One region of the Lacisediminihabitans sp. H27-G8 genome, then DNA from elsewhere that is predicted to be linked to it. Evidence: predicted binding sites of a transcription regulator. Region 1 holds the regulator's gene; the other holds the start of a gene.
The links. Region 1 encodes HspR, which represses chaperone genes until heat shock. Its sites were predicted from a motif close to AAGTTGAGTCNNNNNGACTCAACTT; they were not measured.
Positions count from the first base shown of each region.

Region 2: VLI63_RS13935 (Hsp20/alpha crystallin family protein) is a predicted target of HspR. The motif match lies at 10,700-10,724, and genes of this name have one in related genera.

Region 1 covers NZ_JAYLVL010000002.1:469,099-485,182, forward strand. The annotation lists gene VLI63_RS06940 (ATP-dependent Clp protease ATP-binding subunit) at 1-992, opposite strand, end outside; gene VLI63_RS06945 (class I SAM-dependent methyltransferase) at 998-2,167, opposite strand; gene VLI63_RS06950 (hypothetical protein) at 2,160-2,810, opposite strand; gene VLI63_RS06955 (heat shock protein transcriptional repressor HspR) at 2,821-3,237, opposite strand; gene VLI63_RS06960 (DnaJ C-terminal domain-containing protein) at 3,254-4,234, opposite strand; gene VLI63_RS06965 (nucleotide exchange factor GrpE) at 4,353-4,955, opposite strand; gene dnaK (molecular chaperone DnaK) at 4,961-6,853, opposite strand; gene VLI63_RS06975 (serine protein kinase RIO) at 7,169-7,993, shown strand; gene VLI63_RS06980 (SdrD B-like domain-containing protein) at 8,028-15,182, opposite strand; gene VLI63_RS06985 (MFS transporter) at 15,714-16,084, shown strand, end outside.
Region 2 covers NZ_JAYLVL010000004.1:199,281-215,364, reverse strand. The annotation lists gene VLI63_RS13990 (four-carbon acid sugar kinase family protein) at 1-1,154, opposite strand, end outside; gene VLI63_RS13985 (aspartate/glutamate racemase family protein) at 1,151-1,828, opposite strand; gene VLI63_RS13980 (aldo/keto reductase) at 1,943-2,779, shown strand; gene VLI63_RS13975 (class II fructose-bisphosphate aldolase) at 2,814-3,662, opposite strand; gene VLI63_RS13970 (NAD(P)-dependent oxidoreductase) at 3,670-4,590, opposite strand; gene VLI63_RS13965 (FadR/GntR family transcriptional regulator) at 4,746-5,447, shown strand; gene VLI63_RS13960 (HAD family hydrolase) at 5,444-6,160, opposite strand; gene VLI63_RS13955 (zinc-dependent alcohol dehydrogenase) at 6,343-7,518, shown strand; gene VLI63_RS13950 (acyl-CoA dehydrogenase) at 7,515-8,555, shown strand; gene VLI63_RS13945 (PIG-L family deacetylase) at 8,552-9,898, shown strand; gene VLI63_RS13940 (glycosyltransferase) at 9,895-10,626, shown strand; gene VLI63_RS13935 (Hsp20/alpha crystallin family protein) at 10,746-11,174, shown strand; gene VLI63_RS13930 (hypothetical protein) at 11,230-11,484, shown strand; gene VLI63_RS13925 (Ku protein) at 11,523-12,371, opposite strand; gene VLI63_RS13920 (ATP-dependent DNA ligase) at 12,489-14,924, shown strand; gene VLI63_RS13915 (cytochrome c oxidase assembly protein) at 15,032-16,015, shown strand; gene VLI63_RS13910 (cytochrome c biogenesis CcdA family protein) at 16,012-16,084, shown strand, end outside.

The sequences.
Region 1 (16,084 bases):
TCACCGACGCCCTGGAGCGAAGCCTTCTCCGCGGTCCAGCGCGCGTTGAGCCCGTCGAGCTTCTTCTGCATCTCGGCCATCTCGTCGCGGAGTTTCTGCAGGCGCGCCTTCGAGGCGGCATCCTTCTCCTTCTTGAGAGCGAGTTCTTCGAGCTTCATGCGATCGATGGCCCTCTTGAGTTGATCGATCTCCACCGGGGAGGAGTCGATCTCCATCTTGAGCCGGCTGGCCGCCTCATCCACGAGGTCGATTGCCTTGTCAGGAAGCTGACGTCCGCTGATGTAGCGATTGCTGAGGGATGCCGCGGCCACGAGGGCGGTGTCGGCGATGGCCACCTTGTGGTGCGCCTCATAGCGTTCCTTGAGCCCGCGCAGGATGGCGATGGTGTCTTCGACCGAGGGCTCGCCCACGAACACCTGCTGGAAACGGCGCTCGAGCGCGGCATCCTTCTCGATGTACTCGCGGTATTCGTCGAGGGTGGTGGCACCGATGAGGCGCAGTTCACCGCGCGCGAGCATCGGCTTCAGCATGTTGGAGGCCGCGACGGACCCCTCTCCGCCTCCCGCTCCCATGAGCGTGTGCAGTTCGTCGACGAAGGTGATGATCTCGCCATCGGCGTCGTTGATCTCCTTGAGCACGGCCTTGAGCCGTTCCTCGAACTCGCCGCGGTACTTGGCCCCGGCCACGAGGGCGGCGAGGTCGAGCGAGACGAGCTTCTTGCCCTTGAGCGAATCGGCGACGTCGCCGGCCACAATGCGCTGGGCGAGCCCCTCGACCACCGCGGTCTTGCCCACGCCCGGTTCGCCGATCAGAACCGGGTTGTTCTTGGTGCGGCGGGTGAGTACCTGGCTTACGCGGCGGATCTCGGCATCCCGACCGATCACCGGATCGAGCTTGCCGGTGCGCGCGATCGCCGTGAGGTCGACACCGTACTTCTCGAGAGCGGTCTGCTGCTCTTCGTCGGTGGCGGGAGCGCCCTGGAGGTTGGCCATTCGCGTTACCTTTCTGTGCGCGGGTCGGAGCGACCCGCGCTGTTTTCAGCGGACACGGTCACGCGTCGCCGGGACGACGTGACCGTGAACTTGGTGTTGCGCACCACCTCACGGGTGGAACCGATCACCGACTCGAGGGTCGGCCGGTAGGCGAGGTGCGAGTTGTAGACCGTCCAGAGCTCTCCGCCGGGGCGGAGCACGCGCGCGGCGTCCCGGAACAGGCGGTCGGCGAGGCCGGTATGCACGGTCGCGCCCACATGGAACGGCGGGTTGAGCACGATGAGATCGGCGCTCGCGTCGGGCTGCGATTTCAGGCCGTCATCGCGCAGCACGGTGACACGGTCGGCGAGCTCGTTCGCCTGCACGGTGGCCAGAGAGGATGCCACTGCCGCTGCGGACTGGTCGGTGGCGATCACGGAGAGGGAGGGTCGCGATTTCGCGAGCATCGCCGCAAGGATTCCGGTGCCGCTGCCGAGATCGATGGCGGTGGTCGCATCCGCGAGCGCTCCGTCGAGCACGGAGAGGAGCAACCGCGTGCCGAGGTCGAGTTTCGGGCCGGCGAAGACAGCGCCGTGAGCGCACACCCAGAGGCCGAGCTCGTCGTTGTACTCCCGCACCGGGAATTCGCTCGACGCGGCGAGAGGCTCCCTGGCGATGAGCACCCGTGACTTCTGGCGCGCGAGGGAGACATCCAGCCTGCCGAAGTGTTTCGTGAGCACCGCGTTCATCGTCAGCGAGAGGTGTTTGATGCGACCGCCGGCGAAGACGATGACGGAGGGATCCGCCCAGCGCGCGATCTCTCCGGCGATCTCATCGAGTTCGGCGAGCGAGCGCGGCACCTGCAGCAGCACCACCGTCGCACCCGAGAGCAACTCACGCCCGAGCGGCAGGCTGCTGAGCTCCTCGGTGACCCCCCGCGCATTGGCGGCAAGGGCTGCCTCTCCCACGAGGGCATCCTGGAACACCCGCACCGCGGTGGCTCCCAGGTTCGCTGCGGCGCCGATGGCGAGCGCACCGTAGTGGTCGTTGATCACCACAACGGTGCCGCCGGGTGCCGCGGCGATGGCGTCGGATGCCTCGTCGAGAATCAGCCGGTCGCTGGCGTCCACTGCGAACAGGTTGGGAGCCTCGACGTCCGGCCAGCGGCGCAGGCTCTCCAGGTCGACGTCAGGCATGAGAACCCGTCACAGCGGCACCGGGGATGGCGGCGGCGGGACGCATCGCGTGCGCCATCCACCACCAGCTCAACCAGCCGACCACGGCGTTGAGCGCCACGGAGAGTATGCCCGAGACCGCCAGTACGGTCACCAGCGAGGATCCGGCCGACGACGAGTTCCAGTCGAGACCGCCGAGACCGACCCTCGTGAAGATCCCGCCGATCCCCGAGACGACCCAGGATGCCACGATCCCGACGCCGACGCCGGCCCAGGTGACCGCCCAGGGTCGCCGCACCTGGTGCGCCGAGAGCACGCGACCGCTCACCACGATCGCCACCACCATCAGCACGACACCCAGGATGCCGACGAGAATGAGCGGCACGACGAACGGGCGGAGATCCAGCCCGGCGAGCACTCGGACGAGGCCGGAGTACCACTCGGTCGTCGACGAGCGCGCCGCGCGCACGATCAGCCCGATGAAGACCGCCAACAGGGCGATCCCGAGGCAGAGCGCGACCAGCGCGTAGCCGATGCTGAGCACGACGAAGCCCACGGCTCCCGCGAGGGCGGCGCCGCGTTTCGCGCGGGGGGTCAGGGGCGGTCGCACCGCGCGAGGCGCGGGGGGCTGAGCGGCGTAGCCGGGCGGTGGCGAGACAGTCATCGTCGGATTCTCAATCGTGGTCGAGTGGTCGCCAGACCACGAGTTGGGTGTTGCGCTGCGCGCGGGTTCCCGCCCGCAGCGAGACGACTTCACCGGTTCCCCCACCCGCGAAGACCCGGCTGCCCGGGCGCGAGAGGAGTTCGTCGGCGAGCGCATGCTCGAGTTCGCGAACGCGATCCGAGAGGGCCGCGACCTGGTTCTCGAGCTGCAGGATCCGCTTGATGCCCTCGAGACTCACTCCCTCGGTTCCGAGGCGCGCGATCTCGCGCAGCTGCATGACGTCCCGCATCGAATAACGGCGCGACTGCCCTGAGGTGCGCTGGGGGATCACGAGCTCGAGACGGTCGTACTGGCGCAGCGTCTGCGGGTGCATCCCCGCGAGTTCGGCCGCGATCGCGATCGCGAAGACGGGATCGGTCGCTTCCATTGCTGTGCCTCTCCGCTCAGACCCGCGACTTGGCGATCAGGTCGGCGCGGGGGTTCTCGTCGGGCTGCAGGGAGGCGAATTTCTCGAGAGCCTCGCGGGCATCCGTGGTCAGGTGAGATGGCACGGCCACCTGCACGGTCGCCAGCAGATCGCCGACGCCCTTGTCGGTGGCGACTCCGCGCCCCTTGACGCGAAGCACGCGCCCGGATGGTGTTCCCGCCGCTACCCGTAGTTTGACCGGGTCGCCGCCGAGAGTCGGCACTTCGATGGTCGCACCGAGGGTCGCCTCGGTGAAGGTGACGGGCACATCGACCCGCAGGTTGAGTCCGTCGCGTTCGAAGACGGGATGCCGCCGCACGGTCACCGTCAGGGTCAGGTCACCCGCGGGCCCGCCGTCGTAGCTCGGCTCGCCCTTGCCCTTGAGGCGGATCTTCTGCCCGTCGCTCACGCCGGCCGGGATCTTGACGCTGATCGGCTTGCCCTCTGCGGGCTGAAGCTTCACCGTGTCGCCATTGATGGCGGTGAGGAAGTCGAGAGTGGTGCCCGCGGTCTGGTCGCGGCCCTTCGTCGGACCGCCGGCTCCGCGGAAACCGCCGGAGGACTGGCCGAAGCCACCCTGGCCGAACATGCCGCTGAAGATGTCGTCGAACCCGCCGGAGCCGCCGGACCGCTGGCCGCCGCCCTGGCCGAACATGCCGCCGAAGACGTCCTCGAAGCCCGCACTCTGGCCGGGCGCCCCGGAGGTGAAGCGCGCGCGACCGGGGCCCATGGCCCGCATCTGGTCGTATTCCTTGCGTTGTTCAGCATCGGAGAGCACCGAGTTGGCCTCGCTGATCTCCTTGAACTTCGACTCGGCCGCGGCGTTCCCCGGGTTGGAGTCCGGGTGGTACTTGCGGGCGAGCTTGCGGTAGGCCTTCTTGAGGTCAGCCGCGGTGACATCTTTGGAGACGCCGAGAACGGCGTAGAAGTCCTTGTCGAACCAATCCTGGCTGGCCACAGGCGCCTCCTTTCATACGGGGTTGCTGGTTGAGTAGGCCGCCCGCGGCCGTGTCGAAACCCGGTGGATCTCGACACGGTCGCTGGAGCTCCCTACTCGATCAGCAGGGGTTGTGGTTCTATTCTGCGGGAACCGCGACTGCCACCTTTGCGGGGCGCAGCAGGCGGTCGCCGAGCTTGTAGCCCGGCGCGATCACGTCGGCGACGGTGTTGACCGTCACTCCCGGAGTCGGCAACTGCACGAGCGCCTCGTGCTGGTGAGGATCGAACACGTCGCCCTTCTCGCCGACCACGGTGAGCCCGAACTTCTCGAGGCTCGCCCGCAACTTGGCCACGATCACCACCATCGGCCCCTCGGCGAGGTCGCCGTGCGCTTCCGCGAGCGACAGGTCGTCGAACACGGGGAGCAGCGACTTCACCACTTCGGCGATGTTCGCCTCCCGGTTCGCTTCCCGGTCACGCTCGACGCGCTTGCGGTAGTTGGCGAATTCGGCCTGCACGCGCTTGAGATCGTCCAGGATCTCGGCGGCCGGGTCCTTTTCACTACCCTGCGCCGCGGCACCCTTCGCACCGGCGTCGGTGTCTCCGGACAGGAAGGCGAGATCGTCGTCGGTGAACGAGGTCTCGACATCCGGTCCCTCGAAGCCCTCGGAGGCGCCGCTGTCCGGCTCCTCCGGATCGCCCTTGCCCTTGCCGGGCTTCGGATTCTTGTTGGCTGCCATCAGCGCTACTTCTTGCCCTTGGGCTTGGAGGAGTCCGGCTTGTCGGCGTCGGGCTCGTCTTCGACGACCTCGGCATCCACAATGTCCTCGTCGTCAGCGGCCGGTGCCTGCTCGCCCTCCGCGGCTCCTTCCGCCGAGGCGGCGGCCTGCTCCTGGGAGTAGATCGCCTCGCCCAGCTTCTGCTGGCTCTCGCTGAGCTTGTCGAAGGCGGTCTTCACGGCCGTCTCGTCTTCTCCGGCGAGGGCGCTCTTGAGGGCGTCGACATCGGCCTGCACGTCTGACTTGACGTCATCCGGAAGCTTGTCGGCGTTGTCTTTGATGAGCTTGTCGGTGGAGTACGCGAGCTGCTCGGCGGTGTTACGGGTCTCGGCGGTCGCGCGGCGTTCCTTGTCCTCCGCGGCGTGCTCCTCGGCCTCGCGCACCATGCGCTCGATGTCGTCCTTCGACAGCGAGGAGCCACCGGTGATCGTCATCGACTGCTCCTTGCCGGTGCCCTTGTCCTTTGCGGACACGTGCACGATGCCGTTGGCGTCGATGTCGAAAGTCACCTCGACCTGCGGGATACCGCGGGGCGCCGGTGCGATGCCCTGCAGCTCGAAGGTTCCGAGGTTCTTGTTGTCGCGGGTGAACTCGCGCTCGCCCTGGAACACCTGGATCGCTACGGACGGCTGGTTGTCGTCGGCGGTGGTGAAGGTCTCACTGCGCTTGGTGGGGATGGCCGTGTTGCGCTCGATGAGCTTGGTCATGATGCCACCCTTGGTCTCGATACCGAGGCTCAGGGGGGTGACGTCGATGAGAAGCACGTCCTTGCGCTCACCCTTCAGCACGCCGGCCTGGAGGGCGGCGCCGACGGCGACCACCTCATCCGGGTTGACGCCCTTGTTCGGGTCCTTGCCACCGGTGAGCTTCTTGACGAGCTCGACGACGGCGGGCATGCGGGTCGATCCACCGACGAGCACGACGTGCGCGACATCCGCGACCTTGATCCCGGCCTCTTTGATGACGTCGGTGAAGGGCTTGCGGGTGCGCTCGAGCAGGTCTGCGGTCAGCTCCTCGAACTTGGCGCGGGTGAGCGTCTCGTCGAGGTTGGCCGGGCCGTTCTCGGTGAGGGAGAGGTAGGGCAGCTGGATGCTCGTGCTCATGGAGCTCGAGAGTTCCTTCTTCGCCTGCTCCGAGGCCTCCTTGAGGCGCTGCTTGGCGATCTTGTCGCCGGAGACATCGACACCGGTCGAGTCCTTGAAGCGCTTGATCAGGTAGTCGACGACGCGCTGGTCCCAGTCGTCTCCACCGAGGCGGTTGTCACCGGAGGTGGAGCGCACCTGGATGGTAGAGAAGTCGTCGTCCTTGCCCACTTCGAGCAGCGAGACGTCGAAGGTTCCGCCTCCGAGGTCGAAGACCAGGATGAGCTCGTCTTCCTTGCCCTTGTCGAGGCCGTAGGCGAGGGCGGCCGCGGTGGGCTCGTTGATGATGCGCAGCACGTTGAGTCCGGCGATCTCACCGGCCTCCTTGGTGGCCTGGCGCTCGGCGTCGTTGAAGTAGGCGGGCACGGTCACGACGGCGTCGGTCACGGCCTCTCCCAGGTACTGCTCGGCGTCGCGCTTGAGCTTGGCGAGGATGCGCGCGGAGATCTCCTGCGGGGTGTACTTCTTGCCATCGATGTCGACGGTCCAGTCGGTGCCCATGTGGCGCTTGACCGACGAGATGGTGCGGTCGACGTTGGTGACGTTCTGGCGCTTCGCGGTCTCACCGACGAGCACCTCGCCATCCTTGGTGAATGCGACGACGGACGGCGTCGTACGGAATCCTTCGGCGTTCGTGATGACGGTGGGTTCTCCACCTTCGAGAACCGAGACGACGGAGTTCGTGGTTCCGAGGTCGATACCTACTGCTCGAGCCATATGCTCTTTCTCCTTGTGTGTGCGGTGCTTCTTGAGGTCTACTTCTAGATCTGGGGCGAGACTTGAGTCCCACGTACTCAAGTTTGAAACCTGTGGATAACTTTGTCAAGTCGAATCTGCAAAACTTGAGTCGATCCGGCTCAACTGTCAGTTTCGAGCGATCTGCGCCAAGCTGGCACCCTGCTTTCCGCGCACGAGAGCCGAGAGGAGGAACCGCCATGACCACGGTCACCGTGCCCTGCCCCGTTCCCCCTTCCCTCGAGGCCTCCGCCTAAACAGCCCGGCTGAGTGGCCTCCATCTTCAGGAGTTCTCTCGTGTCATCCGAATCACCGTCTTTTTCTGTCCCGTCTTTCTCCGAACTCGAACCGGGTGAGGGCCAACGTTGGTCCACCTGGTTCTCAACCGTCCCCAGCCAACGCGGCCCCCGGCCGTTTCCGGAGTGGGTCGTCGTCGAGACCGGCGCCTTCGAAACCGAGCTTGGCATCGTCAAGAGCGGCAAGGAGGCCGACGTCTTCCTCATCGAGCGTGCAGTGCCGGGCTCCGACCGCTCGAGCATCCTCGCCGCCAAGCGGTATCGCGGCCCCGAGACGAGCGACTTCCACCGCTCTTCGCAATACCGGGAGGGGAGAGGGATGCGGCGTTCCCGCGACACCCGCGCGGTCGCCCGCGGCTCCACGTATGGGCGGTCGGTCGCTGCGGGAGCTTGGGTGAATGCCGAGTTCGAGGCGCTCTGCACCATGTACGAGCGCGGAGTCGCCGTGCCCTACCCGGTACAGGTGCTCGGCACGGAGCTACTGATGGAGTTCGTGGGCGATGGCACGCAGGCGGCCCCCCGGTTGGCGCAGGTACGGGCATCCGCCGACCATATCGCAGACTATTTCGCGCAGGTGCGGCAGATCCTGCTCGGCTTCGCCCGCGCCGGCAGTGCGCACGGTGACCTGTCGCCGTACAACCTGCTCGTGCACCATGGGCGGGTCATCGCAATCGACCTTCCACAACTCGTGGAGGTGGTGAGCAACCCCAATGGGATGGTCCTGTTGCTGCGAGACTGCGTCAACGTGTGTGACTGGTTCGCACGCCATGGCCTCGATTGCGATGCCGAGGTGTTGTATGCGGAGGCCGTCGCGGAGCTCTACTGAAGCCCCGTGGCGGCCCTCCTCTGGCTCCCCCTCTTCAGGCTTGCCGCCGACGGATGCGCGCGATGGTCAGCGCGAGTGCGCCGCCCAGAAGCAGAAGGAGTGCCAGCACACCCGCCACCACGGGTGCGCCGCCAGTGGCCGCGAGCGATTGGGTGGTGAGGCCGTTGACCACGGTCCGCACACCGAAGGGCGGAAGGTTCACCGACGAGGTCGTGGTGGTGGTCGGGCGGAAGCCCGGCGGGAACGTCGCCGGATCAAGCGTCACGGTGTAGTCGCCCGACGGAAGCGACGGCAGCTGCCAATTGCCGTTCGCGTCCGTGGTCACTCGCACCGTGACGTCCCCTGCAGATCCACTCCAGACGATGACGACGCCGACGCCCGAGATGCCCGGCTCGCCTCCGCTGCGAGTTCCGTTGCCGTTCTGATCGTTGAAGACGGTGCCACCGAGTGTTGCGCTGCCGATCACGACGAAGTCGACGTCGAGGCGCGTCGCCCCGGCTGTGAGGGTGGCCACTGTGCTGAAGGCATCAGCGCCATCGAGGTCGGATGATGGCACGTAGCCGAGCGGGAGTTCCGTTGGGTCATAGGAGACCCGCACATCGCCCGCCGGGAGCCCCGCGACGAGGTAGGTGCCTGCGGCATCCGTTCGCTGCTTGACGACGATGTCGTCGGCGGTGTCGAAGACGCCATCCGCGCCCGCCGAACGCACGGTGATGAGAATGCCCGGGATGCCGGGCTCATTCCCGTCTCGGATCCCGTCATGGTTGACGTCCAGCCACAGCAGGTCGCCGACCCCCGCATCGCCGACGTAGCCGAAGTCCTGCTCGAGGTTGCTCGTGCCGCCGACGAGCGTCAGCTGCGAACTGCTGTCGGCCCCTCCGTCTGGATCAGCGGTGGGGGTGAGTCCGGCAGGCAGGTTCGACAAGGTCACGGTGAAGATTCCACCGGGCAGTCGGTCGAATCGATAGTGCCCGGCCGAGTCCGTCGTGGTGGTCGAGATCACGTCGTCGGCGTTGCCGAGCACGCCGTCCGGTCCCGCCCAGCGAAGCGTGGCGACGACCCCGGCGAGTCCGGGTTCCCCGGCATCCTTCGCGCCGTCGCCGTTCTGGTCGAGCCACACCGTGTCGCCGATCGAAGCGGAGCCGATGAATCCGAAGTCTGCCGTGGAGAAAGCCGTCGCCGCGGGAAGCGTGACCCGGGTTGTCGAGTCCGTGCCCCCATCGAGGTCATAGGTGGGCACGAGTCCCGGGCTGGAAGAGGGTGCGGTCACGGAGACCGCGAACTCTCCGGCCGGCAGACCCGGGAACAGGTAATTGCCGACCGCGTCGGTCGTCGTGGTGAAGGTGACATCATCGCCGCCTCCTCGCACCCCGTCCGGCCCGAACCAGACGAGCGTCGCCGTGAAGCCGGGCAGGCCGGGCTCATTCGCGTCCTGCACGCCATCGCCGTTGAGATCGAGCCACACCGTGTCACCGATGCTGCCGGTGCCGGCATAGCCGAAGTCCTGGTTCAGGTCACTGCCGACGAGGGTGAGTGCCGAGGTCTGGTCGGGCGAGGTTGTGCCGCTGTCCGCGTCGAAGGTCGGCGAGAAGCCCGCCGGGACGCCGCTGATCACCGACACGATGAACTTGCCATCCGGAATCTGAGTGACGCTCCAGGCGCCGGTCGAGTCGGTGGCCGTGGTGAAGACCAGGTCGTCACCGCCGCCCGGCACTCCATCTGGGCCGAGGTAGGTCACGCGGATGCCCACGCCAGGAATGCCCGGTTCTGTCGGGTCCTGCACGCCGTCGCGGTTGACATCCCACCACACCCGATCCCCGATGATGGAGGTCGCGTTGTAGCCGAAATCGACGCCGAGGTCGGCCTGGCCGGCGGCAAGCGTGACGGGAGTGACCGAATTCTTATTGCCGTCACGGTCGTAGGAGTTCGCAGCGGCAAGAGGCAGTCCGCCGGTCACCGCGACCGAGTATTCGCCGGGAAGCAAACCGGTGAAGAGGTACTTGCCTGTGGCATCTGTCGTCGCAGTGAAGGTCGCGTCATCGCCACCGCCCGCAACGCCATCGACGCCGAACCAGGTCAGCGAGACCCCGGCACCGACGATGCCGGGCTCGGAGGCATCCTGCACCCCGTCGTTATTGCGGTCGAGCCAGATGAAGTCACCGATCGACCCCGCGCCATTGAGGCCGAAATCCTGCACCAGGTTGTTATGGCCCGCGGCGAGCGTGAGCGTGCTCGAATTGCTCGCCCCACCCACCGGGTCGGCGTCGACCGCGTAGCCGCTCGGCAGCGTTCCCAGCGTCACCGAGTACGGCCCCGGGGGCAGTTTGGAGACGAGGTAAGAGCCGTTTGCGCCGGTTGTCGTCGGGTAGGAGACATTGTCGGAAGTGGTCGACAGGTCACCGTCCGGGCCGCCCCAGACCACAGTCACCGGGATACCGGGAAGTCCGGGCTCACCCGGGTTCTGTGCCGTGTCGCCATTCTGGTCGAACCAGACGCGGTCGCCGATGGAGCCGGTGCCCGTGAAGCCGAAGTTCACATCGGTCTTCGCGGCATTCTCGGCCAGTGCGCCCTGCCAGACTCCGTTCGGGGTGGCGGTTCCGCCGTCGAGATCGTAGCTCGGGGTCATCCCCACCGGCGTTGCCGCCGTCACCCGGTAGAGGCCCCCGGGCAGTTGGTCCACCAGATAGTCGCCATTGGCGTCGGTGGTGGTGCTGTGCGACTCGTCGTCAGGGGTGCCGAAAACCCCGTCGGCACCGGCGTACAGCACAGTGATGGCCACTGCGGGGAGCGAGGGTTCGCCGGCGTTCTGAGTGCCGTCACCATTGGCGTCGAACCAGACGTGCTTGGCGATCGATGCGAGGTCTAGTTCGACGCTCACGACATCCGCGGTGACGTTGTTGTAGTCGAGGTAGGTGATGCCGGGCTGCTGGAGGGCCGGATCCACACCGGCGTAGGAAGGGATGTCCGCCGTGTTCACGATCTCGGGACCCGCCACGACCTCGTCGGCCGCGGTGAGAGCCGGCATCGTCACGGAATAGGTGATGGTCACGGTCGCATTGACCGCGATCGGCCCGGCGATGGTCCAGCCGAGTGTGCCGTCGGAGGGGTCGGTATCTGTCGCAACCACCCCGGCCGGAGGTGTCGAGGTGAAGCCGGTGACCCGGCTGTCCGGGGTGTCGGTGACCTTCACGGCAAAGGCGGGCGACGTGCCGGTGTTGCGCACGGCTACGGTGTAGGTGAGGGTCTGGCCGGGCTTCGCGCGACGGGTGTCGGTGTCGGCGACCTGGCCGACGACTCGCTTGTCGATAGTCAGTGTCGGCTCGACGACCCCGATGCTCGCGGTCTTTGCGACACCCGAGGCATCGAACGTGACGGCCGCCGGCACGGTGGTGGGCGTGCCGGTGATCTTGTCCGTGCGGTTGTAGAACGGCGCGGCCGAGTTGGTGAGCGTGTTCCCCGATACCGCGCCCGGGGTGACGATGCCGGTGTAGACCAGGCGAACGACGCGCTGGGCGGTGGATGCCGGGCTCAGGTCACCGAGGAAGAATCCGATGGTCCTGTCGCTGGCCGTCGGCGCACCGATCACGGCCGCGGTGATGTCAGGGCTGCAGGTTCCGGCCGGGAGACAGGTCGAGCTCACGAGTTGGCCGAAACGAATTCGATTCGGCAACGTGTCGATGACCGTGGTGTCGAATGCGACGACGGAGGCGGGGATCGTGACGTCGACCGTGTAGGTCACGACCTCGCCGATGGTGCGTGTGGCTGGACTCGCGGACTTGGTGAGGCCGATCGCCGGAGCTGCGAGCGTGACGGAGGAGGAGGCCTGGTAACCCGATCCGGCACCCCCCGCCGCGGAGGTGGAGGTGCGCTCGGTGGGATCCGTGCCCGCCAGCGAGGTCGCGGTCGCGGTCACCGTGTTGACGATCGATGACGCGCTCACCAGGGGGTCATGCACCTTCGCCTGGTAGCTGCGCGGGTCGGTGGCCCCGGGCGCGAGAGAACTGCGGGTGAAGGTGATCGTGCGTGCGGCCGAGTCCCAGACGCCGCCGCCCGGGAGGGTTCCGCTCGCGGCGGGATTGCCTCCGGCATCCAGCGGATCGATGTCCACGGGCACGGTGTCGACGACCACGAGGTCATGGGCGGTCGAGACGTTGGCTGCCCCGCTGTTGGTGAGGGTGAGGGTGTAGGTGACGACCTGCCCCGCGACGACCTGACCGGCCACCGCGTTGCTCGACTTGGGAATCGTAATGAGCGGTTCCACGATGGGGGTCTGGGTGATATTACTGGCCACGGTGCGAGCAGTGCCGACCGCGTTGGCCCATCCGAGGCTGGCGGAGTTCGGAATCTGGTTGCCCCGCACGGGGCCGCCGGAGTCCTTCACGCGTGCCGTGAAGGTGAGCACCACAAGATCGTCGCCGCTGCCGGGCGCGTTGACGTAGGTGGTCGGGATGTCGGCGGTTATGGTGGCGCCGGAGACCGTCGCGTTCTGCGCCGTTCCGCCCGCAATCGTGTAGGTGGGATTGCCGACGATCTGGAGTCGGCTATCTACGACATCCGTGACCGAAGCAGTGCCGTACAGGCTCGTTCCCTGGGGGATCGCGGCCTGCACCGTGTAGGTGATGATCTCACCGATGGTCGCCTGGCTGGCACTGTTGCCGGCCTCGGTGACACCGGCGGTCCCCGACTTGACGATGGTCGGCAGCACGACATTCGCCTGCGCCGTGTCCTTTGCGGGATCGGCGTTGGCCTGGGGCTCGAGCGTCGGGTCGATGTTGCTCGAGGGCACGTAGGTGAAGGGGGTACCCGTATTCGTGATGCCCTCAAAGGTACGCACCCCGGCGGTGTTGGGGTAGGCATCGCCGGGCGCCGCGGTGGACGGCGTGGTGACGACATAGGTGACAGTCGCACTTCCGCCGGCAGGCACCGTGGGGATGGTCCAGTCGATGCGGTTGTTTCCGCTGTCGCAGGTGCCGCCGCCGGAGATCGTCGACACTGCCGCGCACGTGACGAGGGGCGGCAGGATGTCGCGCACCGCTGCGCTTGTAGCATCCTGCTGGCCGCTGTTGGTCACGGTCACCGCGTAGGTGACCGCGTCGCCGCCCTGCACGGTGAGGGTGTGCACGGGCGCTCCGGGCACCGCGGTGCCATTGAGCGCAGTGATGCCCTTGGCCAGCGCGAGAAGCGGCTTGGTGGTCGTGATGTCGGCGAGGTCCCGCAACTGGAACACGGAACCGGCGGTGTTCTTGTAGGTCACCTTCATCAGGTTGGAGGCGATATCGCCGTTCGTGACCGCGGCGGCATCGGTGATCTGGGCCGTGACGATGACCTGGAACTTCGTGGCGGTGCTCGCGTCAGGGAAGGTCCAGGTGACGAGGTTGTCGCCGGCCGCTCCGGCGACCGTCACACTGGCCGGAGGCACGAGGTTTGCGGGTCCGTAGGCGAACGACTCGTAGGTCATGCCGGCGGGCAGCAGATCGCTGATCGAGTTGCCGAGAGTGTTGAGGGTGCCGGAGTAGTCGACGGTCAGCCGGTAACAGACCCGGTCTCCCGGGTGGAACGGACCCTGATTCGTGGTCTGGAACGAATACGCGGATCCGTCGCCGCAGTCCACCGCGACCGCTGCCGGTGCTGCCACATCCTTGGCGATGCTGATGCCCCCGGCCGCTTGATCGGCCGAGCTCGCATCGGTGAGAGCGAGAGCGCTCGTCGAACCGTCGTTTGCTGTGATGACCGTGCCCGTGGTGGTGAGGCTCGCGGTGTTCGTCCACGCGTCGTTGTGGCTCACGGGCCCGCCACCGTTGCGATACGTGCTTCGCGTGGTGGTGGTGAGGGTGAAGCTGTTGGTGCTCGAGGGGGAGGTGAATGCCGGAAGGGTCCAGGTGACCGTGACCGTGCCGTCGGCATGGGTGACCACCGAATCTGTCGGCAGCGAACTCGAGGTGAAGTCCAGGCCGTCGGGCAGCGTGTCCACGACCGTGATCGGTGTTGTCGCCAGGGCGTATTCCGAGGACTTGACTGCGAGGGTCCAGACGCTGGTCGCACCTTGCGAGATCGTGGCGGTATCGACGCTCTTCTGCAGCGCGACATCCTCCGCGGTGACCGTGTCGGTCGTCGACGCCGAGGCGGTGGCACCGTTGGAGGTGCCGGAGCCGACCGCCAGGTTGGTGAGACTCTGTTCGTCGGCCGTCAGACCGCCGGTGTTGTTCTCGAGATTGGCAGTGGATGTTCCGGCGAACGCGACATTCTGGCGCAGGGGCACCGCGGCGGCGTAGTCGAAGCTCAACGAGCCCCCGGCGGCGAGGTCGCCGAGCCCGGTCCAGTCCACGCGGGTGTAGACGGCAGAAGGCAGCGCGCCCGCGCCATCCGGATCCGTCGTCACCGTGGCGACCGTGGCCGGCGTGATGCACGGGTTGGTGAATGGCGGGGCGGGAGTGTCCGAGATCCGCCCGGCGCCGGGGTATTCGACCGCCGTCAGCGGGGCGGTGTTGTCGACGGTGCCACAGCCGAGGAATTCGAGACCGGCCGGCAGGTAGTCCACCATCGACAGGTTCGTCGTCGGCTTGACGAGGTTGTTGCGGATCTTGAGCGTGTAGGCGGTCTTGTGGTCGTGCACGCCCCGCAGCAGCTCACCCTCGGTGCTGGGCTCCGTCTTCTCCACGATGAAGGGAACGAGCGTCGTGGACGACGTGGCCGTGCCCGATCCGGTGAAACTGGTCGCGATCGGCGCCCCGGTCGTTGCCAGGAACCGCGGCACCCGCCGGGGGTTCGTGTTCACGTAGGCGGCGGCCGTGCCCGTGAGCACAGCGCCGATGTCGTAGGTCACAGTGGAGTAGGCGAGAGCGTAATTGAACGAGACGAGCGCGCCGGTCGCCAGGTCGGCGACATCCGACCAGATGACAACCGTCGTGCCGTCGGGCTGGGGGATGAGTTTGCTGGGCGGAAAGTCAGAAGACGCGATGGTGGCGCCCACCGGCAGGATGTCGGTGAACGACAGGTTGTAGGCCTGCGGGCCGGTAGTCTGCTTCGCCGTGAGCGTGACTTTGGCATCCGTCCCGTAGAGGGTCGAGGCAGCGACAGTTCGGGTCACCTGAACATCCGGGGTGCCGGCCGCCGCCGCCGATGTTGCGGGCACGACGAGGCCGAGGGCCACGAGCACTGCGACAGTAAGGGATGCGAAAGCGCGCTTCATTGGGTCTATCTCCGTCGATCGACGCGACGATCCCGACGCGTGGCAACCGTCCGCCTCCCCCGGGAAACGGCCGCAGTCGCGCAACCCGATCGCGCAACCCTGTGAATACGGTACCCGATAGCTTGAGGATTGACCTACTTAAGCATCAGACTACTGAGCGGTGTTTCCTGCGGGCGACTCACCCCGGTGACCTCTGCCCCGCCGCGAAGCGACGCCAGCATCCATTGAATTGGCGCCAGGACGTCGCCCGACGGCTGGTGCGAGCCAGTGTCGAATGGAGGAGATTACGGTGGTCAAGCCGCCGGCCGAGCCGCCGGCCGAGCCGCTGGCAGCGCGACCGGCGGACCCTCCCGATCAGGTCCGGGCGCTGAGAAGCGCTCGCCTCGACACGCTGCCGGCACGATGGGGCTGATTCACGATAGTTCCTATCCTTGGTGCGGTGCGTCGACCGCGCAGGTCACCGACGGCGCCCGGCTGAACTGATCGACCGCACTCCCTCTGATGTTCTCCCTCGACCACTAACCTGTGCACATGACGGACAGCGCTCCTCTCCCTCCGACGGTTCCGAAGCCCGCCCGCACCGGCGCGATCGCCGTGGCCGGCCTCGACCTGCAGGAGGGCAAGCAGATCCCCCGCGGCTGGGTCGTCGCCTGGGCATTCTGGGACTGGGGAGGCGCTGCGTTCAACGCCGTCATCACGACCTTCGTCTTCACGGTCTACCTCACCTCCAGCTACTTCGTGGATCCGGCGATCGTCGCCGCCCGAGACGCCGAGAGCTCGCCCGGCGGCGCCGCCCATCGCGCGTTCACCGCGGCGGAGGCATCCCTCACCTCGAGCCTGGGCTTCGGACTGGCCATCGCGGGCGTCATCGTCGCCCTCATCGCGCCGGTACTCGGGCAGCG
Region 2 (16,084 bases), on a different contig from region 1:
TGTCCGCTGTCACCGGTGATCTGGCGACGACTCGACACCAGCAGCGCATCAGTTCTGCGCAGAGCGGCCGTGAGCGCGACCGAGCAGCGCTCCACCTCGGCTTCGGCCTGGAGCGGGTCGAGCAATCGGGGCACGTCGAGCTCGACGGTCTCGATCTCCGGGAGCCGGTCGGTGAGGCAGGCGACCTGTCTCGACGTGAGCTCCACGTGCGAGCCGACGACGACGAGGCCGTTGCCCGACCTTTCCCCGACCGCGAAGATCTCCGCGTGCGAGAGCGGCTCGCGTCCGGCCATTCCGAGCCGGGAGGCCACGAAAGAGGGGCCGGTGCGGCACAGCACCCGGGCTCCGGACTGCTCGGCCAGCAGCAGACCAAGGGTCACGACGTCGAGGTCGCTGTCGTCGAGGGCGTTGATGATCACCGGTACGGCTCCCGAGCAGGAGAGGATGATGTCCCGAACCCGCTCCGGTCCGCCGACGCGGATGTCCTCGAGACTCAGGCTCCTGACATCACCCGCTGCAATGCGTCCGTCGGTCTTCTCCTCCACATAGTCGCGGATGTCCGAGCTGTGAAAACCGAAAGTCGCGTCGCGGGCGTAGCTGGTCTGGCCGACGGGAACGAAGGCGTGACCCTCCTGCACGTAGTGCACGTCGGAGGCGGTCACCCGACCGGCGGCGATGTAGGCCGGCGCGATCAGCAGGGCGTCGTAGGGCCGACCTTCCTGCGCTCCCATGTCGAGGAGAACATCGGTTTCGAGGGGGTAGTGGCCCCGCAGGGTCGAGTCGCTGCGAGTGACGAGAGAGTACTGCAGGTCGAGATCAGCCGCGACGCGGTCGATCACCGCCGCGACCTCGCGCATTGTCGAGGTCGCCTCTGAGTCGTTCAGCCCTCGCGTGTTGGTGAGGATGAAGAATCCACTCGACGGCTGCGCGAATGCCCAGCGCAGGTCATCCGGGGTCCAACGGGTGAGCACCGGCACTCCCTGAACCGACTGGCTGCCCGTGGGATCGTCGTCGAGGAAGATCACCCGGGTACCCGACGCGACATTCGCCTCGCGGATCTTGAGCCGGGCATCGTCGATCACCAGCGGAGCGGGTGCGAGAGTGCGCAACGCCGACATCTCGGTGGGCGCGCCCGTCTCGGCAGGCAGGGTCATTTGGCGAGTTCCGCAACTCGCTCGGCGAGGTACTCGACGCCCATGCGCGGGCTGGACAGGACGGGCAGACCGGTCTTCTCCCGAAGCGTCTCGGCGAGTCGACCCATCGATGCCTGTGCGAGCACGATCGTGTCGACGTTCTTCGCCAGGTCGACGGCTTGCTCGATGACCATCGCGTCGTGCTGCGGACGATCGCCGGACATCAGCACGTCGAACGCCCCGGCGCAGAGGCGCTGCTCGATCTGCACCTCTCGGCCGAGCTCGTCCGCCTTGAGCTGGATGAGGTCGGAGGTGGGGCCAAGCGTGGTGGGAACAGTCGCGAGCACGCCGATGCGAGTGCCTCGGCTCGCTGCGAGAATCGCCATCGCCTCGTCGATCTTGACGACCGGCGTGTGCACATTGCGAGCGGCAACGTCGAGCGCCGGGCCGAGGGACGAACACGCGGAGAAGATGATGTCTGCTCCGGCCGCTTCGGCGGCCTGGGCGAGGTGCACCATCCGCTGCTCGCTGCTGGCTGAGATGCCCTGCTCTCGCACGACCGTGGCCAACACGTCGGAATCGACGAAATGCATCACTTCCGCTCCGGGAAGGAGTTCGGCGATCAGCTCGTTGATGACGGGCTCCACCGAGACGAAGACAAAGCTGGTGTGCAGAACCGCGATCTTCTGAGGCACGTTGATCTCTCCTTTGAGGTATGACGCTAGACGTCAGATGACTTATCATTCAATACAGATCGTTGATTGTCAACTCCAATCCCCAACACAGTCCCTCGAATGAAATGAGAACTCGTGCCCACCAGTCCCACCGTCGCACTGAACAACGGAATCGAGATCCCCCAGCTCGGCTACGGGGTCTACCAGATCGCTCCGGAAGACGTTCGCGGGGCGACCCTCGCGGCGTTCGAGGCCGGATACCGCCACATCGACACCGCTGCCGCCTACGGCAATGAGGCGGGCGTCGGTGCGGCCATTCGAAGCAGCGGCCTGCCCCGCGACGAGATCTTCATCACGACCAAGCTCCGCAATGCCGACCAGGGATACGAGAGCGGGCTCGCCGCGTTCGAAACGAGCCGTCGCGCTCTGGGAGTCGACGTGGTCGACCTCTACCTGATCCACTGGCCTTACGGGCTGCACGATCGCTACGTGGACACCTGGCGCGCGCTCGAGAAGCTCTACGCCGAGGGCGCCGTGCGCGCGATCGGGGTGTCCAATTTCCTCGAGCCGCACCTCGACCGCGTCCGGGACGAGGGCACAATCGTGCCGGCGGTCAACCAGTTCGAGATCCACCCGAGCTTCCAGCAGTCGGCACTCACCGCGACCTCGCTCGAGCGCGGCATCGCCGTCGAGGCCTACAGCCCCCTCGGCCAGGCGAAGGACGTGGATGACCCGACGGTGCGTGCCATCGCCACCTCACACGGGAAGACCCCGGCTCAGGCCATCCTCCGCTGGCATGTGCAGCAGGGATTCATCGTGATTCCGAAGACAGTGACGCCGCACCGCGTCCGCGAGAACATCGATATCTTCGACTTCGAACTCAGCGCGGGCGAGATGCAGCAGATATCCGGTCTCGAGGCCGGGTTGCGCACGAGTGGCGATCCGGCGACCTTCGACTTCTCGCAGTCGTAACGGGCAGGGCAAGGCGGGCGGGCTGGCGAACGGGCTAGGCCTCCCGCCCGGCGAGTGTCCCCAGCGTGGCCCGCGCGAACTCCTCTGTTGTCCGCGACCAACTCTCGATCAGTCCGGCAAGGTTCTCCCCGTCGGCGCGGAGCGGGGTGATGCTGTCCTCCAGAGTCCGCAGTATGCCGGTGCGCAGTTCCGTGTTGATGTTGATCTTGCCGATGCCGAGTCCGACCGCCCGGGTGAGGTCCTCCGCGCCCAGCCCGGATGCACCGTGCAATACGAGCGGGACCGTCGAGACGGCGGCGATGTCGCGAAGCACGTCCCAACGGATTCGCGGCTCCCCCGAATAGCGTCCGTGCACGTTTCCGACCGCGACGGCCAGCAGTTCTGCTCCACTCCGGGAGACAAACTCCGCCACGGCACCCGGTGACGTGGTGTCGCCGGCCTCCACCGCGAAGGCCCGGTCTTCATCCCCCGCGAGGCCACCGAGCTCCGCCTCGATCACCACGCCCGGGTCTGCGATGGCCGCGCGAACGGTCGCGACAAAGCGCACATTTGCGTCGAAATCTCTCGATGAGCCATCAGCGAGCACACAGTCAGCGCCAGCCTCGACGCCCGCGACGATGGCGTCCAGGTCGTGGGCGTGGTCGAGTTGCACGCACACCGGAACGGCCGCGCGATCGGCCAGCTGGCGGAGGGCGGACAAGAGTCGCGCCCCGAATGGCGCAGAGGCCGTTTTCGGGGCGACGAGCAGGATGATGCCCTCGCCGCAGTCCTCCGCCGCGGAGACGAGCGCCAACGCCGTCGTGAAGTCGTAGCAAGTGAAGGCGGGAACTGCGCCACCGCGGGCGTGGACGGCAGTGACGAGTGAATCGAGCCTGGTGCGCACGGTCGGCTCAGCTCGAGTGGCGCGTGGGCGCCATGACACGGATCACGGCTGAATCATCCGCCGTGCCGAGTCCCTGTGCCTGGGCGATGAGGTAGAGCTGCTCGGCCGCCGCCGCCAGCGGGGAGGGCAGTCCGGCCGCTCGCACCGCGTTGCCGACGATCCCCATGTCCTTGACGAAGATGTCGAGGCGGCTCAGCACCTCCGCACCCCCCTCGTCATAGGCCTCGAGCATCCGCGGACCACGGTTGGAGAGCATGAAGGATCCCGCCGCGCCCGCTTCGAGGGCGCGCAGAGCCTTGTCCGGATCCAGGCCGAGCCTGTCGGCGAGCGCGAGAGCCTCGGCGGCGGCGGCAATGTGCACGCCGCAGAGGAGCTGGTTCACGGTCTTCATCGCCTGACCGTCACCGGGCGCGTCGCCGACGATCGTGAGGGTCGATGACAGGGCTTCCAGCACCGGTCGCACACGAGCGAGCACGGCGGGTTCGGCACCCACCAGGATCAGCAGGTCGCCCTCTCGCGCCCGAACCGGACCGCCCGAGAGAGGTGCATCCACAAAACCGATGCCCATTTCGGCGAGCCGCTCCGCAGTGACGGGGATGGCACCCGTGCCGACCGTGCTCGTGAGGATCACCACCGAACCCGGAGCCATCACCGCGGCGACGCCCTCGGCGCCGAAGAGCACCTCTACGAGCTGTTCCTCGTTGCGCACAGCCAGCAGCACGATGCCGCTGCCGGTGCAGGCCGACCGCGCCGAATCGAAGCGCTCGACCCCCGCCGATGCTGCGAGATCACGGCGTCCCTCGTTGATGTCGAAGCCGCGAACCGCGAATTCGGATGACAGTCGGGCAGCCATCGGCAACCCCATCGCCCCCAGCCCGAGCACGGTGACGATGGAGTCCGCGGATGCGGCGGGAGGAGTTTGCGACATGGTTGGCAACTTTCGCATCGGGAGTTCTGACGACTCCGGAACACTTCGACTAAGATTCGAAGCTCGTCAGACATCTTATATTTCCCCATGCCGGCGTGCGATGAACCCCGTAGAATTCCGTTCAGGTATTCTCACATCGACCTCTGGAGGACACGCTGGCTCGTCAGTCACTGGTTGCCATGATCTCCGACGACCTGCTCGCCCGTATCGTGTCCGGCGAATTCGCCCCGGGATCCACCCTCCCCGGGGAGCAGGACCTCGTCGTGAGGCACGAGGTCAGCCGGATGACCGTGCGCGAAGCAGTCAAGACGCTCGAGGCGATGGGAGTCGCTCGCATCGAACGCGGCCGGGGCACTTTCGTCAACCCATTCAACCGGTGGACCTCGATGGAGGCCGTGCTCCGTGCCACGTCCACGGGCGAGAACGATGCATCCGCCTCCATCCAACTCATCGAGCTGAGGCGGATGCTCGAGACCGGCGCCGCCGAACTGGCGGCCGAACGCATCTCGGATGAAGAGCTCGACTCGCTGCGCGAACACCTCGCGGCGATGCGCGCCGCTCACGAGGCTCGGGACGTCGGCAGTTTCGTCGAAGCCGACCTGGCCTTCCACGATGTGATCCTGCACGCCTCGGGAAACGTCTTCCTCGCCGTGCTGTTCGAACCGCTGTCGCGAATTCTGGCGGCGCGCCGCACCCAGACTTCGCGGGTGCCGCAGATCCAGGTGAACGCGATCGCGGAGCACGGGCATATCGTCGAGGCGCTCGCATCGCATGACCCCGAACGGTCACGGCAGGCGATGGACAGCCACATGGCCCAGACGCTGAGGGACCTCACCACCTACGTGCTCAACGCTTAAGCGGGGCCCGTGCCCCGTTGCGCAGCCCGCTCGCTGTACGCGTGCTCCTCGTGCTCCCGCCACTCGAATGTCTCGCTGTAGTGCGCGTGGAGTTCGGCCGGGTCATCCCACACGAAGAACGCCCCCGCGTTGAAGAGCTCTAGCGCGCCCGTTCCGCCGGATCGCAAGGCGACGCACTGCACCCCCGCTCGCGCCGCGGCCTCGACATCCCAGAGGGAGTCGCCGACGAAGACGGCCTCGCACGCATCGACACCGGCGCGTTCGAGAGCGATCTGCACGATATCCGGCGCCGGCTTGGCCACGTCGACGTCTTCGGATGATGTCGTCACCGAGATGAAATCGTCGACCTTCAAGGCCTCGCGAAGGATCTCCAACTCGTCTTCCGGCGCGGATGTCGCGAGCACTGCCGTGTGCCCCCGGCGAGCCACCTCCGCGATGAGTTCGCGCGCACCGGAGAGCGGCCGCAGTTCCCGGCTCAGCTCGGAATAGAAGCGGCCGTGGAGCTCTGAGGCACGGTCTCCCCACTCCGCTGCCCGATCGGCCAGCAGTGTGCGCAGCAGCAGGGACGAATCCATTCCGATTCCCGCGTGGATCCGCCAGGAATCGACCGGCTGGCCGAGTTGCGCGAATGCGTGCGACCACGCCCGGACATGCAGGTAGTTCGAGTCAACGAGGGTGCCGTCGACATCGAACAGCACAGCGCGAGTCGTCATGCCTTCACCTCTCTCTTTTCCCTCCACACGGTAGGGGTAATCGCCTGCCCCGCACCAGCCATAGACAGCGCCCCCGAGCGGTGTACGCCCCCGGACGGCGTCGAGGTCAACCCCCCTCCTCCCGAGGAGATCGACGCGTACCTTTCAGATCAACACAGTCCGTCGACTCGGGAGAACTACTCATGAAGGCACTCACCTACCAGGGCAAGCGATCGGTGTCGGTGGAGGTAGTCCCCGACCCCACAATCCAGCAGCCCACAGACGCGATCGTGCGGATCACCTCGACGGCGATCTGCGGATCGGACCTGCACCTCTACGAACTGTTCGGACCCTACCTCGACACGGGAGACATCCTGGGCCACGAGTCGATGGGGATCGTCGAGGAGGTGGGGAGCGCGGTCACCTCGCTCAGGGTCGGCGATCGCGTGGTGGTCACCTTCAACATCGCCTGCGGTCAGTGCTTCATGTGCCAACGCGGACTCCAGTCGCAGTGCGAGACCACCCAGGTGAAGGACAAGGGCTCGGGCGCAGCGCTGTTCGGCTACACGAAGCTCTATGGACAGGTGCCCGGCGGACAGGCCGAGCTGCTGCGGGTGCCGCTGGCAGATTACAACGCGGTGAAGGTGGGCACCGAGCTTCCCGACGAACGATATCTCTTCCTCAGCGACATCCTGCCGACCGCCTGGCAGGGAGTGAAGTTCGCGGCTGTGCCGGATGGCGGCACCCTCGTCGTCTTCGGGCTCGGCCCGGTCGGGCAGTTCGCCACCCGGGTCGGCAAACACCTCGGCTACGACGTGATGGCGATCGATCCCGTTCCGGAACGCCGCGCGATGGCGGAACGGCACGGCATCGCCACCTTCGACCTCACGGACACCGTGCTTGCGGAGTTGCGTGAGCGCACAGCCGGGCGCGGGCCGGACTCGGTGGTCGATGCGGTCGGGATGGAAGCCCACGGGGCGGGGTTGACCGCGTTCGCCCAGGCCGCAACCGGCATCCTTCCGAAGGGCATCGCGCGGGCCGCCATGAACACGGTCGGAGTCGATCGCCTCTCGGCGCTGCACCCGGCGTTGGATCTGGTGCGTCGGGGCGGCACCGTCTCGCTCAGCGGCGTCTACGGCGGCGAGGCCGACCCCATGCCGATGAAGTCGATGTTCGACAAAGGCCTCACCCTTCGCATGGGTCAGTGCAACGTGCGCCGCTGGATCGACGACCTCATCCCCCTGGTGGAGGATCCGGCGGATCCCCTCGGAGTCTCCGATCTCGTCACCCACACCGTGCCCCTCGACCGTGCGCCGGAGATGTACGAGACCTTCCAGAAAAAAGAGGACGGCTGCATCAAGGTCGTGCTGAAGCCGTGAATGCGACCGACAGCGCCCTCACCCGGTGGGTCGAACTGGACGGCACCCGGCGCATCCTGCCTCTCGTTTCGCCGCTGACCGTGGTCGGTGCCCTCGAGTTCGCGCGGTCCTTCCCCTCGACATCCACTGCCGGCATGGCTGACACGCGAGAATCCTGGGAGCTGTTGGCCACCCTCGCCTGTGCGGATCTCGGCGCGGCACGAGCGATCGAACCGCATCTCGACGCGCAGTCCATTCTTCGCGACGCGAGAGCGAGCGGGTTCGAGATCCCCTCCGAGCCGGCCGGGGTCTGGGGAGTGTTCGCGGCCGAAGGCGGCCAGGATCCACTCGAAGCAACCCTGTCCGACTCGGGATGGATGCTGCGGGGCACGAAGCCGTGGTGCTCCCTCGCCGACCGAATCGACCGGGCGCTCGTGACCGCCTCGAGTCCGGATGGCGCTCGCCGCCTGTTCGCAATCGACCTCGGCCACGCGGGGGTTACGGTGCAACCGGGTGCCTGGCATGCGCGCGGACTGGCGGAGATCCCGAGCGGCCCGGTGCGGTTCACTGCGGTGCCCGCGGAGCCGGTGGGCCCTCCCGGGTGGTACCTGCAGCGGGTCGGCTTCGCGTGGGGAGGAATCGGTGTCGCGGCCTGCTGGTTCGGCGGCGCCGTCGGCATCGCCCGCTCCCTGTTCGACGCCCTGGCCCTCACGGATGCCAGCGCGCTTCAGCTCGCCCATCTGGGCGCAGTGGATGAGCTGGTCGAGAGCGCCCGCCTCTCGCTCAGCGCAGCCGCCAGCATCGTGGATGCCGAACCGGTTCCGCCCCGGGAGGCCGCGTCGATCCTGGCCAAGCGGGTGCGGGCTACGGTCGCGCGCTCCTGCGAAGACATCATCCTGCGATCCGGCCACGCTCTCGGCCCCTCCCCCCTCGCCCTCGACCCGGTTCACGCGAAGCGGGTCGCCGATCTCCAGCTGTACATCCGCCAGCATCACGCCGAGCGCGACCAGGCCTCACTCGGATCGGCCATCCTCGCCGGTGGTGGAGCTCCGTGGTGACCTTCGATGCGGCGGAAGCCGGAACCGCTGCGGAGAGCTGGAGCGACGACCCTCGCCTGCGGTCGCTCGCCCCGCTCGATCTCTCGAGCGCCTCGGCTCTGGTGATCGTCGCCGCTCATCCCGACGACGAGACTCTCGGCGCGGGGGGTCTCATCGCCATCGCCGACAACCGGGGCATCCCGCTCACGGTGATCGTCGCCACGGACGGAGCGGCATCCCACACCCACACGCCAGAGGACCACGCCACCGACCTTCGGCAGGCACGAGCGGAGGAGCTTCGATCCGCCCTGGACATCCTCAGTCCCGCCGCGCAACTGCTGCTGCTCGGCCTGCCGGACGGACGGGCCCGGGAGAAGCGCGAAGAACTCGGGGCCCTTCTCCGCACGGCGCTGGCGGAGATGCCGCCGGGAACACTGGTGGTGGCGCCCTGGCGGGGTGACGGTCATCGGGACCACCGTGTCGTCGGCGAAGTCGCGGTGGAGGTCGCGAGTGCGGCGGGGCTCGACTTTCTCGAATACCCGATCTGGATGTGGCACTGGGGCACAGCCCAAGACCCGACGATCCCCTGGCCCCGGATGGTCGGGCTCGAACTGCCCGAGGAGGTGCGGGGACGCAAGAATCGTGCGATCGCCGAGTTCCACACCCAGGTCCAGCCCGCTTTCGGGCTGCCTCCGGTGCTCCGGGCCGATTTCCTCGAGCATTTCCGTCAGCGCACGGAGGTGTATATCGACAGTCGCGGAGTCTCGCTCGATGCCTCGTACTTCGAGGATCTCTACGCCCGTCGCGCGGACCCCTGGCGTCTCGCGAGTCGATGGTACGAGACGCGCAAGCGATCCATCACCGTCGCCTCCCTTCCCTCCCCCCGGTATCGGCGCGGCCTGGAGATCGGATGCTCGATCGGCATGCTCACGCGGGATCTCGCGCCGCGCTGCGACAGCCTCCTCGCCGTGGATATCGCGGCCGGAGCGCTCGAGCGCGCCCGGGAGCGACTCCGGGAATTCCCCCAGGTCACCTTCGCCGAGCTCGATGCCAGCACCGACTTCCCGCCGGGGCGGTTCGACCTCATCGTCGTGAGCGAGGTGGGGTATTACCTGTCCCGGAGCGACCTGATCGCGCTGTTCTCCACCGCCGCATCCCGCCTCTCTCCGGGAGGGGTGATCGTGTTGTGCCACTGGCGCCATCCCGTTTCGGACTATCCACTGCGCGGCGACGAGGTACACGAGATCATGAGAGCCACCACCGCGCTCTTCCGAACCGTCCGGCACGAGGAGAGCGACTTCATCCTGGAGCTGTACGGCACCGACGCAGGCTCAGTCGCCCAGCACGAAGGGCTCGTACCGTGACGATCGAGGCACTCGCGGTGGTGATCCCGGCTCGGAACGAGTCCGCACTGATCGCCCGGTGCCTGCATTCCGTCCAGCGCGCGATCGATCACCTCCGTGCCCATTCCTCGGCCGCCGCAGTGAGGATCTCCGTGGTGGTCGTGCTCGACAGCTGCAGCGACGACACCGCCGATCTCGTGAGATCCTTCGACCGCGTCGACGTGATCGAGATCGATGCCGCGTCAGTGGGGGTGGCGCGTTCGGTGGGCGTTGCCTCCGCGCTGGCGCGCTCGGGTGTCGATCCCGATCGCGCCTGGATCGCCAACACCGACGCCGACTCCACAGTGCCTCCGCAGTGGCTCGCTGAGCAGTTGCGACTCGCGAACTCGGGAGCGGATGTCGTGGTCGGCACCGTATCCCCCGTGATGACCGACCTGTCCGAAGATCTCGTCACGGCGTGGACCCGGGTTCGCGCGAGACGGAGCGCCGCGGGTCACGTCCACGGTGCGAATCTCGGCTTTCGAGGCCGCAGCTATCTGAGCTCGGGCGGATTCCGGCCAGAGATGGTGCACGAAGACGTCGGCCTGGTCGCGCGATTCACCGCCATCTCCGCCGCCGTGCGCAGCTCGCCGGACATCGATGTCGAGACCTCTGGACGACGCGCCAACCGGGTGCCGGGCGGATACGCGTCCTACCTCCACGACGGGATCCTGCTGAGCGCCTCCCTCTCGGAGGACCTCACGAGTTGAGCGCATCCGCTTTCCCAGGAAATTTTGAGCGTATGCAATCTTGATCACGGAGATTGCCGGTGTTAAAAAATTGCTAGTGAGTCACTCGGACTCATCTTCACGAAAGGGGAATCCTCATCATGGCAATGTCTTTTGATCCTTTCAGCGAAATGGATCAACTCGCGGGAATGCTTCTCGGTGGCCGACCCGGCCCGAAATTCATGCCCGTCGATCTGTACCGCGAAGGTGACCGCTACATCCTCAGCGCGGACTTGCCGGGCATCGACCCGGGCTCGGTCGATGTGGATGTCGACGGGCAACTCCTCACCATCCGCGCACAACGCACGGCCGGCTCGGCCGAGGGCGCGAAATGGTTGGCACACGAGCGCCCCTCGGGATCGTACCTGCGCCAGTTCAGCCTTGGCGAGGGTGTCGATCCGGAGAAGATCAGCGCCCACTACGACAACGGCGTATTGAGCGTCATCCTGCCCGTGAGCGAGAAGGCGAAGCCGCGGAAGATCCAGATCGTCTCTGGAGCGAACACTGCGGAGACCCGGATCACGGCCTAGGGGCCAAGACAGGGAGCACTCCATGCCGAGTCTCGTTCGGGCGGACAAGGATTCGATGAGCGATCGATTTCTCCGCATCATCCTTGCGGACCCGGAGCTGGTCGAACTCGAGTTCGAACAAATCGTTCACGACGCGCCGCAGCCCTCCGTGAAGACTGATGTTCTTCTGCGGCATCTCCGGTCGGTGAGCTGGCACTCTCCCGAAGACCGGAAAAACGAGCACGGTTCCGAAGAGGCATCGACTCCGCTGGCGTCGGAGCGATCGCCGCCTGCGCGCCGATTGCCGAAATCGACCCCATCCCACAACTGAAGAGGTGGCTCGACGCGATGTCGAGCCACCTCTTCCCGTCAGGCGCTTCTCTTGCGCGTCGGCTTCTTCGCGACCGCCTTGTCCTCTGGGGGAGCGGAAGCCTGACGATTTTTCGCCACACTCTGCTTGAGGGCCGTCATCAGGTCGAGGACCTCACCGCCCTCATCCTCGGGGGCGGGCTCTCCGAAGGTCTCTTCGGTGCTCATCGCATCGCCCTTCTCGAGCTTTGCGGCGATCAACTCGCGAAGCTGCTCCTGGTAGTCGTCGGTGAACTTCTCGGGAGAGAAGTCGGTGGCGAAGGAATCCACCAATGCCGAGGACATGTCGAGCTCCTTCGACGAGACTCGCACCGAGCCATCCAGCGCCGGAAAGCTGGCTTCGCGCACCTCGTCATCCCACAGCAGAGACTGGAGCATGAGCACGTCGCCGCGCACCCGAAGGGCTCCGAGCCTCGTCTTCTGGCGCAGGGCGAAGTGCACGATCGCCGTGCGGTCGGTCGCCTCGAGCGTTCGCCTCAACAACACGTACGCCTTGATCGATGGGCCATCGGGCTCGAGGAAGTAGCTGCAGTCGAACATGATCGGGTCGAGCTGTTCGGAGGGCACGAACTCGACGACAGAGATCTCGCGGCTCTTCTCCTCGGGAAGTTCCTGCAGATCCTTCTCCGTCAGGATCACGGTCTTGCCATCATCATCGAATGCCTTGTCGATGTGTTCGAAGTCCACGATCTTTCCGCAGATCTCGCATCGCCTCTGGTACTTGATCCGCCCGCCGTCCTTGTCGTGCACCTGGTGGAGCCGCACGTCGTGGTCCTCGGTAGCGCTGTAGACCTTCACCGGCACATTGACCAGCCCGAAGGCGATCGCGCCCTTCCATATGGATCTCATACCGTCATGATCCCCGTCGAGACTCGAGAAGTTAAGCCCCCTCCGATGTCAACCACTGGCTGACCGCGTGCCCAGGATGCACGATGGAATCCCAGCAACTGCAGGAGGAGGGTCCCGGTGCCGCAGAAGACTGTCGTGGAGGTCGGGGGCCATCGGATCACCCTCACCAACCTCGACAAGGTGCTCTACCCGCAAACGCAGACGACCAAGCGTGATGTCCTGTCGTATTACGCGGCCGTGGCTGACGTCCTGATCGCCCATGCCGCCCAGCGCCCCGCGACCAGAAAGAGGTGGGTCGACGGGGTCGGCACTGCGGCGCATCCCGGGAAAGCGTTCTTGCAGAAGAACCTGGACGATGCGACCCCCGCCTGGGTGAAACGCCGCGCGATCGAGCACAGCAGCCACTCCAACGAGTATCCGCTCGTGAACGATCTCGCGACCCTCACCTGGCTCGGTCAGATCGCCGCTCTCGAAATCCATGTTCCGCAGTGGCGATTCGGCCGCACCGGGCATCCGCTCAATCCGGATCGCCTCGTGCTCGACCTCGATCCCGGCGAGGGGGTCGGGCTGGCCGAGTGCGCGGAGGTCGCCCGGCTGGCGAAGGCGATTCTCGACGGCATGGGGCTTCCTGCGATCCCGGTCACGAGCGGAAGTAAGGGCATCCACCTCTATACCCCGCTCGATGGGTCCCAGGATGCGGCCGGCATCAGCGCGGTGGCCCACGAACTCGCCCGTGCCCTCGAGGCAGACCACCCCGAGCTTGTCGTCAGCGACATGAAGAAGTCGACGCGCCGGGGAAGGGTCCTGGTCGACTGGAGTCAGAACAACGGGGCTAAGACCACCATCACTCCCTATTCGCTCCGCGGCAGGGACCGCCCCACCGTCGCGGCCCCGCGCACCTGGAGTGAGTTGGAGGCGGAAGACCTTCGGCAGCTCGAATACTCGGAGGTGGAGGCGCGCCTCAAGACGATCGGCGATCCGCTCGCGGCGCTCGTCGCAGGGCACCTCGAATCACTCGAGCCCACCACGGAGCACCGGTCGCGATTCGAGGCATCCGCAGCAAGTCTCGACCGGTTGGCCGAGTACCGCCGCAAGCGAGATGCCACAAAGACCCCCGAGCCGGTGGCCACTCAGCACTCCACGCCTTCTGCCGGCAACAGTTTCGTCATCCAGGAGCATCACGCTCGCCGGCTCCACTGGGATTTCCGACTCGAACACGACGGTGTGCTCGTCAGTTGGGCCCTGCCGAAGGGCGTTCCCACGAATTCCGCACAGAATCATCTCGCCGTGCAGACGGAGGACCATCCGCTCGAATACGGCACCTTCGAGGGCAGTATTCCCGCGGGGGAATATGGCGGAGGCGAGGTGACGATCTGGGACAGCGGAACCGTCGAGCTGGAGAAGTGGCGTGAGGGCAAGGAGATCATCGCCACCCTTCACGGCGAGCAACACGGATCGCACCGCTACGCACTCATCCATACCGGCGGCACGGGACGGGCTGAGAACAACTGGCTGATCCACCTGATGGCGGATGCCTCGTCCGTGGCCCCGAAGCCCGCTCGCTCCCGGAAAGTGGTCGGCTCGAAGCCCGCGGCAGTCCAGACGATTCGCCCGATGCTCGCGACACCGGGCGCTGCCGGACACCTGTCCGATGACGACGAGTGGGCCTTCGAGATGAAATGGGACGGCATCCGCGCCATCGCCTCCGTCAGTGGCGGCGTCGTCACCCTCACGAGCCGCAACGGCATCGACCTGACTGCGAGCTATCCCGAGCTCGCAGCGCTAGCCGACGCGGTGGAGGGCGACGCGGTGATCGACGGGGAGATCGTCGCCGTCTCGCGATCCGGCCGACCCGACTTCGGACTGCTGCAGCGACGGATGGGGCTGACCAAGGAGGCGGAGGTGGCCGCGGCCCGCAGATCGGTGACGGTTCAGTTCATGGCCTTCGACCTGCTCTCCGTCGCGGGGCGATCCCTCCTGAAGGAGCCCTACGACGCCCGGCGCGCCGCACTCGAGCAACACCTCTCCCCGCGAGCGTCGATCCAGCTGCCGCCGGCCTTCGAGGGGGATGAGGACGCGGCGATCGCCAGCAGCCTCGAGCTGCGCCTCGAGGGCGTTGTTGCCAAGAAGCGCGACAGCGGCTACCTGCCGGGTAAGCGATCCCGCAACTGGGTGAAGATCAAGCATCACCGCACCCAGGAGGTCATCGTGGGAGGCTGGACTTCCGGCCGGGGCAACCGTGCGGGTCGGATCGGAGCGCTCCTGCTCGGCGTGCCGAAAGATGGTCGTCTCAGCTTTGTCGGGAAGGTCGGAACCGGGTTCAGCGATGCGGATCTGGACGCCGTACTCGAGCGACTCGCTCCCCTCGCCCGCACCACCAGCCCCTTTGCAGACATCGAGACGACAGATTCCGCGGGTGCCCACTGGGTGACCCCCCAGCTCGTGGGCGAAGTCGAGTTCGCAGAATGGACCGCCACGGAGCGACTCCGCCATCCCACCTGGCGCGGGTGGCGCCCGGACAAGTCGCCCGACGACATCACCATCGAGGACTGACCCGACCTGAACCCGGCTTCTGTCCACTCAGGCAACACCCATCGCACTTGAGTGTATTCTTGCAATAGTTGTGCGGTTGCAAGAGAAACAGGGTGGACGTGGCGGGCATGGATGACATGACCGGCCCGATGTGGATGCCGCAGCTGCCGCCAACGCTCGCCAGGCTTCTGGCCTGGCATCCGCAACCGATTCCGGTCATCCCCCTTCTCATGGCGGCTCTGCTGGCGCTCTATCTTCTCGGGGTCTGGCGGCTTCAGCGCCGCGGGATCGCCTGGCCGGTGCAGCGCACCGTCTGGTGGGTGGCCGGAATCGTTTCGGTTCTGCTCGTCACCGCGACGGGCATAGACGGCTACGGCATGGAACTCTTCAGCGTGCACATGGTGCAGCACATGACGCTGAGCATGCTCTCCCCCGTCTTCCTCGTGCTCGGCGCTCCGGTCACCCTGCTGCTGCGCGCCCTCCCGGCGAAACACGGCGGCGGGATCAACTTGCGAAAGGTGATCCTGCGCGTTCTGCACTCTCGAATCGCGGGTTTCTTCACCCACCCGGTCATGACAGTCGCCCTGTTCCTGATGAGCCTCTACGGCCTGTATTTCACGCCGGCCTTCGACTTTCTGATGGGCTCGATGTGGGGCCATAACGTGATGCTCCTCCACTTCCTGCTCATCGGGGCGCTCTATTTCTGGGGCGTCATGGGCGTGGATCCGTCACCGCGACAGGCGAGCCGGGGGATGCGGCGACTCAGCGCACCCGTGCTGAGGATCTTCGAACTCGTCATCACGGTGCCCTTCCATGCCTTCTTCGGGGTGATCGTGATGATGTCCGTGGATCTTCTCGTGCGCTTCTATGCACACCCGGATCCGAGCTGGGGCATCAGCGCGCTCGCCGACCAGGCACTGGGCGGAGGCATCGCGTGGGGGTTCACCGAACTGCCGACCCTCATCGTGCTCGGAGTGCTGTTCTTCCAATGGCAGGGGCACGAGCGGCGCCACGAACGCACGGCGAACCGCAAGGCGGATGCCGACGGCGATGCCGAACGACTCGCCTACAACGAATACCTCTCGTCCCTCGCCAGCCGGGATGCCCGGTGACGGGTTCCACCGCGGTGGTCTACGCCTTCACCCTCGGCCTCATCGCGGCGGTCAACCCGTGTGGTTTCC